DNA from 3 places in the Arthrobacter sp. UYP4 genome. Region 1 is predicted to be linked to each of the others. Evidence: predicted binding sites of a transcription regulator. Region 1 holds the regulator's gene; each other region holds the start of a gene.
What was found. Region 1 encodes LexA, which represses DNA repair genes until DNA is damaged. Its sites were predicted from a motif close to TCGAACANNTGTTCGA; they were not measured.

Region 1 (3,926 bases):
CGCCTTCGAGGGCATCGCCGTGCTCCCCGAATACGACGTCGTGGTGATCGACGAGGCCCATGAACTCCACGACCGGGTGACGGGCGCCGTGTCCGGACAGCTGTCCGCCTCGATGGTGATGGCCGCGGCGACCGCCCTGCGGCGCCACGCCTCCATCAGCACCGGCGCCCTCGACACCGCGGCGGCAGCGTTCGAGGCCTCCGCCGAGCTCATCCCGTCCGGCCTGCTGCCCGGCGGCCTGCCGGACGATCTCGAACAGTCGCTGGCGCAGGTCCGCGACGCGGCGCGGGCCGCCCTGTCCGACACGAAGACGGACGGCAAATCGGAGGCCGACGCCGACGGTGGCCGGCAGGTCGCCCGCTCGAGGACGACGCTGGTCTTCGAGCTGGCCGAGCGCATCCTCGCGGCACCGGATCTCAACGAAGTGGTCTGGGCATCCCGCCCGAGCACCTTCACACCGGGTGCCGGCTATGCGCAGCCCGACCAGAGTGCACCGGCGACCCTGAACGTCGCCCCGCTCTCGGTGGCGGGACGGCTGCGGGAAGGCCTCTTCGAGGACCACACCGTGATCCTGACGTCGGCGACGCTCGCCATCGGCTCGGAGTTCGGTCCGGTGGCGGGGTCGTTGGGCCTCAGTGGTCCCGGTGCGCCCGCCTGGACCGGCGTGGACGTCGGGAGCCCCTTCGACCATCCGCGCCAGGGCGTCCTCTACGTGGCGAAGGACCTGCCCAAACCCGAGCGGGGCACGTCGGACGCCCAGCTGGACGAGCTGCTGGTCCTGCTCAGGGCCTCACGCGGGGGCGCTCTCGGCCTCTTCTCGTCCAAACGGGCCGCCGAGGAGGCGGCCGAGGCGCTCCGACCGAAGGTCGACTTCGAGATCCTGTGCCAGGGGGAGGCCTCCCTCAGCGCACTGGTCACGCAGTTCGCCGACGAGCCCGACACCTGCCTGTTCGGGACCATGTCGCTGTGGCAGGGCGTCGACGTCCCGGGGGCGTCGTGCCGGCTGGTGGTGATCGACCGCATCCCGTTCCCCCGACCCGACGATCCCCTGATGACGGCCCGGACGAGGGCCGTCGCGCGGAACGGTGGCAACGGATTCATGAGTGTCTCCGCCACCCATGCGGCCGTGCGGCTCGCCCAGGGAGCGGGTCGCCTCATCCGGGCGGCGGGAGACAGGGGAGTGGTGGCAGTGCTGGACAGCCGCCTCGCCACCGCACGGTACGGCGGGTTCCTCCGGGCGGCCCTGCCGCCCTTCTGGGCGACCACCGACCGCGCCACGGTCACGGGCATCCTCGAACGCCTCTCGGGCCGCTGACGCCCGTCCCGCCGTATCCGCAGGCCTCCTGGAGGGCGCCCGGTAGGTTCGCCTGCGACGTCGGCGCCGGGAGGGACGCCGAAGCGCTCGGCGTCGCCGACGACGCGCCGGAGCGCCTCCTAGAGGGCGCGCATCACCGAGACGACCTTGCCCATGATGCTGGCGTGGTCGCCCAGGATCGGCTCGTAGCGCGTGTTCTGCGGCAGGAGCCACGTGTGCCCGTCACGCTGGCGGAAGGTTTTCACGGTGGCCTCGTCGTCGAGCAGCGCCGCGACGATGTCGCCGTTCTGGGCGCTCTGCTGCCGCCGCACCACGACCCAGTCGCCGTCGCAGATCGCGGCATCCACCATCGAGTCCCCGGAGACCCTGAGCATGAAGAGGTCCCCGTGCCCGACGAGCTGGCGCGGCAGAGGCATGACGTCCTCCACGACCTGATCGGCGAGGATGGGCCCGCCTGCCGCGATGCGGCCGACGAGCGGCACGAGGGCGGTGTCGACAGCGATCTGGTGCTCGCCCGCAGGCTTGCGGTCCGTCGGGGAGGCGCCGGCGGACACCGGTTCCGACGCGAGCGTCAGGGGCAGCAGCACCTCCATGGCGCGAGGACGCTTCGGGTCCCGTCGCAGGTAGCCGAGCCGTTCCAGCTGGGAGAGCTGGTGCGTCACGCTCGACAGACTGGCCAGCCCGACCGTGTCGCCGATCTCCCGCATGGAGGGCGGGTAGCCCTTGTCGGCGATCGAGCGCTGGATGGTCTCGAGGATGGTCAGCTGGCGCGCCGTCAGCCCCTTCGACACGGAACGGCCCCTCGGGCGTCCCCGCCCGGCCGAGAGGGGCACGGCATCGGTGGGGACGTCGGCGATGTTCGATTCCTGCCGCGCTGCCGGTGTTGGTTCCACCACTGGTGTGCCTTTCGCCTGGGACTGCGCATCCCGTCGTGTCCGCCGTGCGGCTCCCGCGCAGTGGGAACCGTTTCTGTCAGTGGCGGATGGTTGTCTTGGGACCATCACCGGCAGGCCTGCGGCTCAGGAGCAGGACACGCCGGTGATGGACCGTGCTGTTCACGCTAGGCCAGTCCGGGGCGGTTTTCAAACATATGTTCGAGCGAGTCTCGACAAGCATCGTCCGTAGATGCTAGAAATAAGCGCAGCTGAATTAGAACGTGTGTTCGAAACACGCTGCGTTTCCACACGGAACATTCGAAGGGAAAGAGGTAGGCCGATGACAGAGGCACCAGCACCGCAGGGCAGTACGGCGTTGGCACTGGCACCCGCCCGGCCGGGGGTCCACCTCCGGCTCGTCGCGGCTCCTTCGACTCCCGCGCCGGCTTCCACGTCGGCTTCCACGTCGGCGGGGGAGCACCAGCTCTCGCCGCGGGAAGCGGTGCGCCCGCTGACCCTTACCCGGCGGGGGCGGTTGCTCCTCGTGGGCCTGCCGATCGCGCTGGGCGTCGCCGCCCTGATCCTCCTCGGGGCCTTCCTGACCTCGCAGGCCCAGGCCGGGGAATCGGCTCCCGTCTCCTCGTCCGTCGTCGACGTCAACGTGGCCGCGGGCGAGACCCTGTGGGACCTCGCCGTGCGGTACGCCCCCGATCGCGACCCGCGCGACGTCGTCACGGAGATGGTCGAGCTCAACAATCTCCGCTCGTCCGTCGTCCAGGCCGGTCAGAGTATCTCCATACCGGCCGAGGGCTAGCCCCCGGTCCCGCATCGGTTCCCGCCCTGCCGGGCGGGGCCGGTCCAGGCGCCCGACGCGCAGCATTCGCTGCGACGGCCGCCATCGCTTAAACTTGACCGGTGCCCTCTTCCGTCGATGCCCTGGCAAACCTCCCCTTGCGCGATGACCTCGTCGGGCTGCACCCCTACGGTGCACCGCAGCTCGATGTGCCGATCCTGCTGAACGTCAACGAGAACACCCACGGTGTACCGGCGGACGTGCACGCAGCCATCGTCCAGGCCGTCGCCGAAGCCACCACGGGCCTGAACCGGTACCCGGACCGCGAGTTCACCGAGCTGCGGAAGAACCTCGCCGACTACCTCGGGCACGGGCTGACCCCCGAGCAGCTCTGGGCGGCCAACGGGTCGAACGAGGTCCTGCAGCAGGTCCTCCAGGCCTTCGGCGGGCCGGGACGCACGGCGATCGGCTTCCCGCCGACGTACTCGATGTACCCGCTGCTCGCCAGCGGGACGGGAACCCGCTACATCACCGCCGAGCGCGGGTCCGCCTATTCGATGACGCCGGACGCGACAGCCCGCGCCATCCGGTCCTCGGGTGCGAACGTCGTCTTCCTGTGCTCTCCCAACAACCCCACCGGCACGGCACTGGGGCTCGACGTCGTCGAGGCCGCGTACGAGGCCGGCGAGGACGCGCGGGCCATCATCATCGTGGACGAGGCGTACGGCGAGTTCGCCCAGCAGGGGACACCGAGCGCGCTCACGCTGCTCCCCGGCCGACCGCGCCTGCTGGTCTCGCGCACCATGAGCAAGGCCTTCGCCCTGGCGGGGGCGCGGCTGGGGTACCTCGCCGCCGCCCCGGAGGTCACCGACGCCCTCCGCCTGGTCCGCCTTCCGTACCACCTGTCGGCCATCACGCAGGCGGCGGCCAACGCCGCACTCAC
Region 2 (3,926 bases), 590 kb from region 1:
GCATGACCTGCGTGCCCGCCCTGACTGATCTCACCCGCATGACCTGCGTGACCGGCCTGGCTTGAATCAGCGGCATAGCCTGGATCACCGGCATGGCCTAGATCACCGGCATGGCCGGGGCGCTTCACGTGCTGGAGGTCGCCGATCAGGTCTTTGTAGTCGATGGTGACCATGACCTGGGGGCGGTGTCCGCCGGTCGCGGGGAGTCCCGTGGTGGTGAGGGCAATCCTGCAAGCCGTGACGAGCCCATCGAGAAGTGCCTGGGCCCTCGTCGGTCCGTCGTGACGACCGTGCAAACCGGAGCCAAGATCCGAGCCGTGATCCGAGCCGGAACCCGAGCCGGAATCGGCACCAGGATCGGAGTCTGGACTGGCGTTCGGGCCAGGTCTGCCTCCGGCACATGTGCCGTCCGCTGCACCGGTAGATCCGGTGACTCCTGCGTCATCGCTCTGGCCCTGGAGCACCCGCGGGTTGGTGGCAGTGTTCATGACGGTGGCGAGGTGTTCGTATTGTTCTTCCGTGGCGCCGATCTCGAGCACGTGCAGTCCGTGGCGTCGGCCTTTGAGGAAGACGCCCTGGCGTGCGTGCAGTACCTTGTCCGAGGGTTCGGATCCGTCCTGGTCGAGCGTGTCCTCCCAGCGGCGTGCCAGGACCCGGAGGATGTCTTCGTCGGATTCGATGGCCTGCTGGGTGAGGTGGTGTTCCATCGCGTCGAGCTGGTGGGGTGCTGCGAACGATTCCACCCGCTGCAGCGCCTGGCACACGATCGTGGCGGCCCGGGCGCTGACCAGGCACGCACCTGTGGCGGCGCCCACGATCTCCCGACGGGGTGGCAGTGGCGCTCCGGTCGGCGAGATCCCGGGAAGCAGTACCTCGGCCAGCCAGAGCCGGCGTCGGGCTTCGGCGCGGCTGATCCCGAGGGTCGCGCGCAGGAAGTCCGCGCAATTGCGGAACCCACCGTCCATGATCGCAGCCCACCCGGCACCCCTCGAGCCGACCGGCGCTGCACCGGAAAGCGACGCTGCACCGGAGGACGCGGTGGTGGGCAAAGCTTCACGGACGGAAGCGGCCACGGACGAAGCGTCACCCGGCGACGTCGTGTCGAAGGAGCGGGAATCCGAGGTGGCCGTATCGGCCCACCGGGGAGAGTCGGCGTCCATCCGGACGGCCTGTTCCGCCCGGGCCAGCAGGGACGCTGTCCCGGACGAGGGCTGGGAGGAGGGGTGGGATTCCAACTCCACGGCTGCGGCGTAGTGTTCACCTGCCAGGCGGGCGGCAAGGATCTGCAGATGGTCCACGACCCGTGAGGCGTGCTCGACGTCGATGATGACCTGCAGCGCTTCCGGCCCGGACAAGACCCGGTCGTGTAGGTCCAGGTCACGGGCCCAGTCGGTGAGCGCTGCGCAGGCCGAGTCCGCCGGACGGGGGGTCCGCGCAAAGTGCTCGATCGGGGCGATGGCCATACCCCAATTTTATCGAACGTGCGTACTATTCATGGTGGCTGGGAGCGATTGTGGAGGAATAGTCGACCCGCGTTATCCACATAGATCTTGGTGCTCCGTCTCCCATGAGGAGATGCGGCACCCGACGAATCCGGCGGAGCCCGAGCCCCGCCCGAACCCCGCCCGAGGCTCGGGCGAGCCCCGCCCGAGCCTCGCCCGAGCCCCGCCCGGCGAATCTAACGGAGCCCGGGCGCCGCCGCTGCGTCCGGGAGGCCTAGCCGATGGGCTCGGGCATCGGCACGACGTCGTAGTCCACGCCGATGGTGAGGCCGGTGACCGGATCGGCCATCTCGACGCGCCAGGCCGCGGCGAACTGGTCGACCCCGTGGATCATGGGGACGGTGCCCGAGATGAGGACCGTCCCTGAGTCGCGCAAGCCCATGTCCGCCAGGACCTCGAGCCAGTAGTCGGGTGACAGCAGCGCACCGAGCGAGCTGTCCTGGATGAGCTCCTCGCCGGACTCGGTGCGTACCCAGGCACGCAGGGTGATGTCGTCGAGGTGGTCGCGGACGTCGTCGAGCCGCCACGCGGTGCGTCCCAGCACGTCCGGGCTCGCGTTCTTGCTCCAGGCCACGCCGTGGACTTCGAGGGCTCGGTCGGTGTGGTCGCATGCGACGGTGAGGAGGACGCCGTCGTCGGTGATGACGAGGGCCCACTCCGCTTCACCGGAGGTCTTGCCGTGCTGCACGCTCACCTCCCGCGTCTGCTGCGCCAGGTAGGGGGAGACGGGGTAGAGCGCGGGCGTCGTCGTCGGACCCGGAACGCCGAGCTCGGCCAGTTCGGCGATGTGCGCCTGCACCTCGTCCTGCTCGCGTCCCGCATAGCCCGCATTGAGCAGCCGGGTCACCTCGACGTCCTGCAGGGTGCCGTCCGGCAGCTCGAAAGAGAGGGTGGTCATGGTGGTTCCTTCCGTCGGGGCGAACAAGCTTTTACATTCCGGAAACCGAAGTGGTCGCTAATCTACAACATGTATGCGTAATGTATACATCTATCGCCGGTGTGGCGGGCATCACCTCTAGTCTGGAGAATCTCGATGGCACACAGTCCTGGATCGGCAGGCGCAGGCGCGCCCGACGCCGGTACGTCCCCTCGTCCGCCCGGCCTCTACAAGGCCTTCGCCGCCAGCCTCACCGGCACCGCCCTGGAGTGGTACGACTTCGCCGTCTACTCGGCAGCGGCAGCAGTGGTCTTCCCGATCATCTTCTTCCCGGCCTCCGATCCGCTGACCGGAACCATCCTCGCGTTCTCCACATACGCCGTCGGCTACATCTCGCGGCCGGTGGGCGGGATCGTCTTCGGACGGCTCGGCGACAGGATCGGACGCAAGAAGATCCTGGTCATCACCCTCATGATCATCGGCATAGCGACGGTCCTGATCGGCGTCCTGCCGGGATATGCCAGCATCGGCATCGCAGCTCCGATCATCCTGGTGCTCCTCCGCTTCGCGCAGGGCGTCGGCGTCGGCGGCGAATGGGGCGGTGCGGTGCTGCTGTCCAGTGAGTACGGGGATCCGAAGAAGCGCGGCTTCTGGGCCTCCGCCGCCCAGGTCGGTCCGCCGGCCGGCAACCTGCTCGCCAATGGCGCCCTCGCACTCCTGACGGTGCTGCTCTCGGAGGAGCAGTTCCTCGACTTCGGCTGGCGCATCGCCTTCCTCGCGTCCGCACTCCTCGTCGGGTTCGGCCTGTGGATCCGGTTGAGGCTGGAGGACACCCCGATCTTCAAGGCCATCGAGGCGCACGGCGAACGGCCTGCCGCGCCCATCAAGGAGGTCTTCGCCAACGAACTCCGCCCACTGATCGCAGCGATCCTCTCCCGGGTGGGGCCGGACGTGCTCTACGCGCTGTTCACCGTGTTCACCCTTACCTACGGCATCCAGGTGCTCGGATTCGAACGCAACGAGGTGCTCACCGCGGTGCTCATCGGCTCGGGCTTCCAGCTCTTCCTAATCCCACTGGCCGGCGCGGTGTCCGACCGCATCAACCGGCGCGTGGTGTACGGGATCGCAGCCATCCTCGGGGCGCTGTGGACCTTCACGTTCTTCGCGCTGCTGGACGGCGACAACCAGCTGCTGCTCATCATCGGGATCGTCCTGGGTCTCGCCTGCCACTCGTTCATGTACGGTCCGCAGGCGGCATTCATCGTCGAGCAGTTCTCGCCCCGCCTCCGCGCGACGGGCAGCTCCCTCGCCTACACCTTCGCCGGCGTGATCGGCGGCGCCATCGCACCCCTGATGTTCACGGTGCTGCTGAGCAACTTCGACAGCTGGGTGCCGGTCGCCGTCTACGTCGCGGTCGCGGGGATCGTCACGCTGATCGGCCTGTCGCTCGGACGCAATCCGCACGCCACCGAGGACGACGAGTACCGCCTGCTGCTCGAGGGCTCGAAGGTCTGACGTGCGTACCGCTCCGCGCCGACGCGCGGAGC
Region 3 (3,926 bases), 560 kb from region 1:
CCCGGGGACCCCGGAACAGGTCTGGCAGGCCATCGCCACCGCCAAGGGCATGAGCGCCTGGTTCCTGCCGACCGAGATGGAGGAGCGCGAAGGCGGTTCCCTTCATTTCGCCATGGGTCCCGAGATGGGCTCGGACGGTCAGGTCACCCGCTGGGACCCGCCGCGCCGCATCGAGTACGAGGAGGACTGGGCCGCCCTCATGGGCAAGGACCCGGAGGCGCTCAGCCCGCTGACGTCGGAATTCCTCGTCGAGGCGCGCTCGGGCGGCACCTGTATCGTGCACGTCACCAGCAGCGGCTTCGGGACCGGCGATGCCTGGGAGTCGGAGTTCTGGGATGACATGGGCACCAGCTGGATGCCGTTCTTCGACAACCTGCGCCTGTACCTGACGCACTTCCCCGGCCAGGAGGTCACTCAGCTCGAGGCCTCCGCCTCCCACCCCGGAGATGCGCAGACGCTCTGGGCCACCCTGCACGGCGCGCTCGGCCTGGGCGATGAGGGCGCAGCGGTCGAGGTCCGCGGCACCACCGGCACGGTGGAGCGTGTCGGTGAGCGACAGGTACTGATCCGGATCACCGCACCGGTTCCCGGGATGCTCAGCGTCTTCGCTCACGGCGAGGGCGAGAGTACAGCGACCGTGGGCGTACGGGCGTATCTGTTCTCGGCCGACGCGGCGGACTACGTGCAGCGCGAGGAGCCGGCGTGGCAGGCCTGGCTGCAGGGGCTCACCGTCCCGGCCTGACCGTTCGGGCGGGCTAGCTGCGCTCAGGGGGTGACCCCTTCCGCCGACGGGCCCGCCCCGAGGCGTGAGGGGCTGAACCTCGACTGTGCCGTTCATCCCGGCTTTGGTGTCGATGCCCGCGGCCTTGGCGTGGCTGCGTTAGTGAGCGCGACCTTGGCACTGCGGTGGCGTTAATCGCCACCTCGGCACTGCGATGGCGTTGCTCGCCACCTCGGCGTTGCTGCGGCACTCGACGCGACCTCGACGTTGCTGTGGTGCTGCCCGCCACCTCGGCGTTGCTGTGGCGTTGCCCGCCACCTCGGCGTTGCTGTGGCGTTGCCCGCCACCTCGGCGTTGCTGTGGCGTTGCCCGCCACCTCGGCGGTGCTGCGGCGTTGCCCGCCACCTCGTCGGTGCTGCGGCACCAGCGGCCGACGACGGGCGTCCTCGAAGGCTGTGGAGGAGAGGTGCCTGACTTCTCCTCCACAATGGGTCGGAGGAAGCGGGATTAGTACGTACGTTCGATAAAATGAGTCATGGCCGTTGCACCGCTCGAGCATCCCGATACTCCACTGGAGTTCATTCGGTCCGAGCTGCTCGCTTTCGGTCAGGACCTGGCAGAGCACCACCTCCTCCTCCCCAAGAGTGACGTCGTGGAAGCGCTCGTCACCATCGAGGAGATCTCGAAGATCGTCGATCATCTGCAAATCGTGGCCGCTCGAGCCGCTCAGGACCACGACGTTGTGGGCACCGGCGAGCAGGACGCTTCCGGATCGCTCATCGCGCGGGCGGAGCTCAGCCTGTCGAAGGTCGACGGCGAAGGCTCCGCGGACATCGCCGGCACTCCTTCAGCAGATGCCGATCAGCGGGACAAGAAGACCCGACATCCCGAATTCAGGACCTGTGCCGACTTCCTGCGAGCCCGACTCGGCATCAGCCGATTCGAGGCGAACCGCCGGTTGAGACTTGCGGCAGGCGTCCTGCCCGGCGTCGCTGCGAGCGGCTGCTCCACTCCCGCTCCGATGCCCATCCTCGGCACCGCAGCGAACGCGGGCGAGGTCAGTGGACGCGCGGTCTTGATCGTCCATGACGCGGTTCAGCGGGTACGTACCGTCGCAACTCCACGGCAACTCGAGTCGATGGAGCGCCACCTCACGCTGCAGGCGATGGAATCGGACGAGGACCTCCTGCGCGTTCTGGCGCGACGCTGGGAAGGTGTACTCGACCAGGACGGGCAGGAGCCTACGGAGAAGGTGCTGCGGGCACGACAGGGTGTCTTCCTCAAGGGCAGACGGAACGGCTTGCATTTTCTGGAGATCGGCGCCACTGACGAGCAGTTCGAGCATCTGGTGACCGCCATGAACACTGCGACGAATCCGAGGGGAAAGTCCGGCGCCCTTGAGGCCACCGGAGACCCGGCGTGTGGGATCAGAACCGACGGGGTTGCCGGTGAGAGTGGATGGGGCGATACCGGCGGGGGCGGCACTGGCGACGGTGGAAGCGGCGAGAAGAACTCAGGCTGGGGTGGCATAGGCAAGGGTGGCGCCGGCGTTAAGAACTCAGGCTGGAGCGGCACAGGCGAGGGTGGAAGCGGCGAGAAGAACTCAGGCTGGGGTGGCATAGGCAAGGGTGGCGCCGGCGGGAGCGACGCAGGCTGGAGCGGTACCGGTGGAAGCGACGCAGGCTGGAGCTCCACAGGAGGGGACGACTCAGGTTCACGTGACGCCGGCGACGACGCCCGGCCGACGCGCCCCCAGAGCCTCCTCGACGGATTGGTGTCTGCGTGCAGGATCGCCCTGTCGACGGACGGGCTGTCCGCATCAGGCGGACACCGACCCCAGGTCATGGTGACCATCAGCTACTCGGACCTCGTGGGCGAGATGGAGCGGGCCGGTCACGCTGTGTTCGGGCAGCAGATCAGCGCACGAAGCATCCGGAAGCTGGCCTGTGATGCCGACATCATCCCGCTGGTCCTCGGCGGCAAGGGCCAGATCCTCGACATCGGACGGGCACAGCGGCTCTTCCCTCCACATCTGCGCCGCGGCCTCGTTGCGAGGGACAAGGGTTGCGCCTTCCCCGACTGCTCGATCCCGGCAACCTGGTGCGAAGCCCACCACATTGCGCCCTGGGCCACAGGAGGAACGACAAGTATCAGCCAGGGAGTCCTCCTGTGCTCACGTCATCATCACGTGGTGCACGAAGGGAAGTGGACGGTCGAATCGAAGCACGGCATCCCCTGGTTCACTCCGCCGACGTACGTCGATCCGGGTCGGACTCCGCGAAGAAACAGGTACTGGCAGGTGGAGGAGGCGGTCCACGAGCAACTACTCGACGCCGAAGCCGCGCAATCTACTGCCCGTAGCAACTCTGCTTGAGAGTTCGCGGGGCACCGCTGGCGGAGCGCAGCAGGGTACAGCTCACGACGTGCCGCGGGTACCAATCGTGAACAACGAGTGAACTCTGGTTGAACAGGTAGCCTGACGGTATTAAAATTCTTCTGACCGAGGACGGGCCGGATGTCAAGGGTCTACGGCGACTACGCGGGCATCTGCGAACGCGAGGTGTTGCCTTGGCTGACGAAGCACTGCAGGTCGCTCGACGGGTCGGCGTCGTCGCGGGACGCACCCTGGTCTACGTCCTGATCTGGGCCGGCCTCGCGCTGCTCATTGCCGCCGCCGGCATCCGCTACTACTGGGGCAAGATCACCGTGAGCCAGATGCTCATGAACCTGGTCTCCGTAGAGACCGACGGCGGGGGCGGAGCCATCGTCTGGGTGGCCATCCTGGGAATCGGCGTCGCTCCCCTGCTCATCACCGTCGGGATCGCTCTCTGGCAGTACGTCCAACGCCGCAAGCACCCTCGTCGCTCGCAGTGGAAATCGCGCACCATCTCAACGACCTTGGTGGCCGCGGTGGTGCTGGGCGGCACCACGGCCTTCGACACCACCGTCGGTATGAGGGACTACATCGCGGCGGCCAACTCCCGGTACGACCTCGGCGACTACTACGTGGAGCCGACCGTCACCGGCGACGCGAACAAACGCAACCTGGTGCTGATCTACCTCGAATCCGGTGAAGCCACCCTCGCAGACGACCAGCTCTTCGAGAAGGACGCTTTCGCTGCCTTGAAGGAGGCCACCAAGGCGGTCGACGGTTGGCAGAGCGTGGAGGATCTCCAGCAGTACAAGAGCGGAGGCTGGACCATGG

Region 2: a site for LexA is predicted at 1,476-1,491, ahead of AC0Z9V_RS11560 (DUF222 domain-containing protein). Genes of this name have one in related genera too.
Region 3: a site for LexA is predicted at 1,230-1,245, ahead of AC0Z9V_RS11420 (HNH endonuclease signature motif containing protein). Genes of this name have one in related genera too.

The regions. Positions count from the first base shown of each region.
Region 1 is NZ_JBXAVU010000002.1:39,528-43,453, reverse strand. Features, by position in the region: gene AC0Z9V_RS09025 (ATP-dependent DNA helicase) at 1-1,315, shown strand, start outside; gene lexA (transcriptional repressor LexA) at 1,435-2,148, opposite strand; gene AC0Z9V_RS09015 (LysM peptidoglycan-binding domain-containing protein) at 2,531-3,004, shown strand; gene AC0Z9V_RS09010 (histidinol-phosphate transaminase) at 3,106-3,926, shown strand, end outside.
Region 2 is NZ_JBXAVU010000002.1:628,195-632,120, reverse strand. Features, by position in the region: gene AC0Z9V_RS11560 (DUF222 domain-containing protein) at 1-1,463, opposite strand, end outside; gene AC0Z9V_RS11555 (DUF2848 domain-containing protein) at 1,717-2,400, opposite strand; gene AC0Z9V_RS11550 (MFS transporter) at 2,536-3,894, shown strand.
Region 3 is NZ_JBXAVU010000002.1:596,346-600,271, forward strand. Features, by position in the region: gene AC0Z9V_RS11415 (SRPBCC family protein) at 1-742, shown strand, start outside; gene AC0Z9V_RS11420 (HNH endonuclease signature motif containing protein) at 1,257-3,095, shown strand; gene AC0Z9V_RS11425 (sulfatase-like hydrolase/transferase) at 3,290-3,926, shown strand, end outside.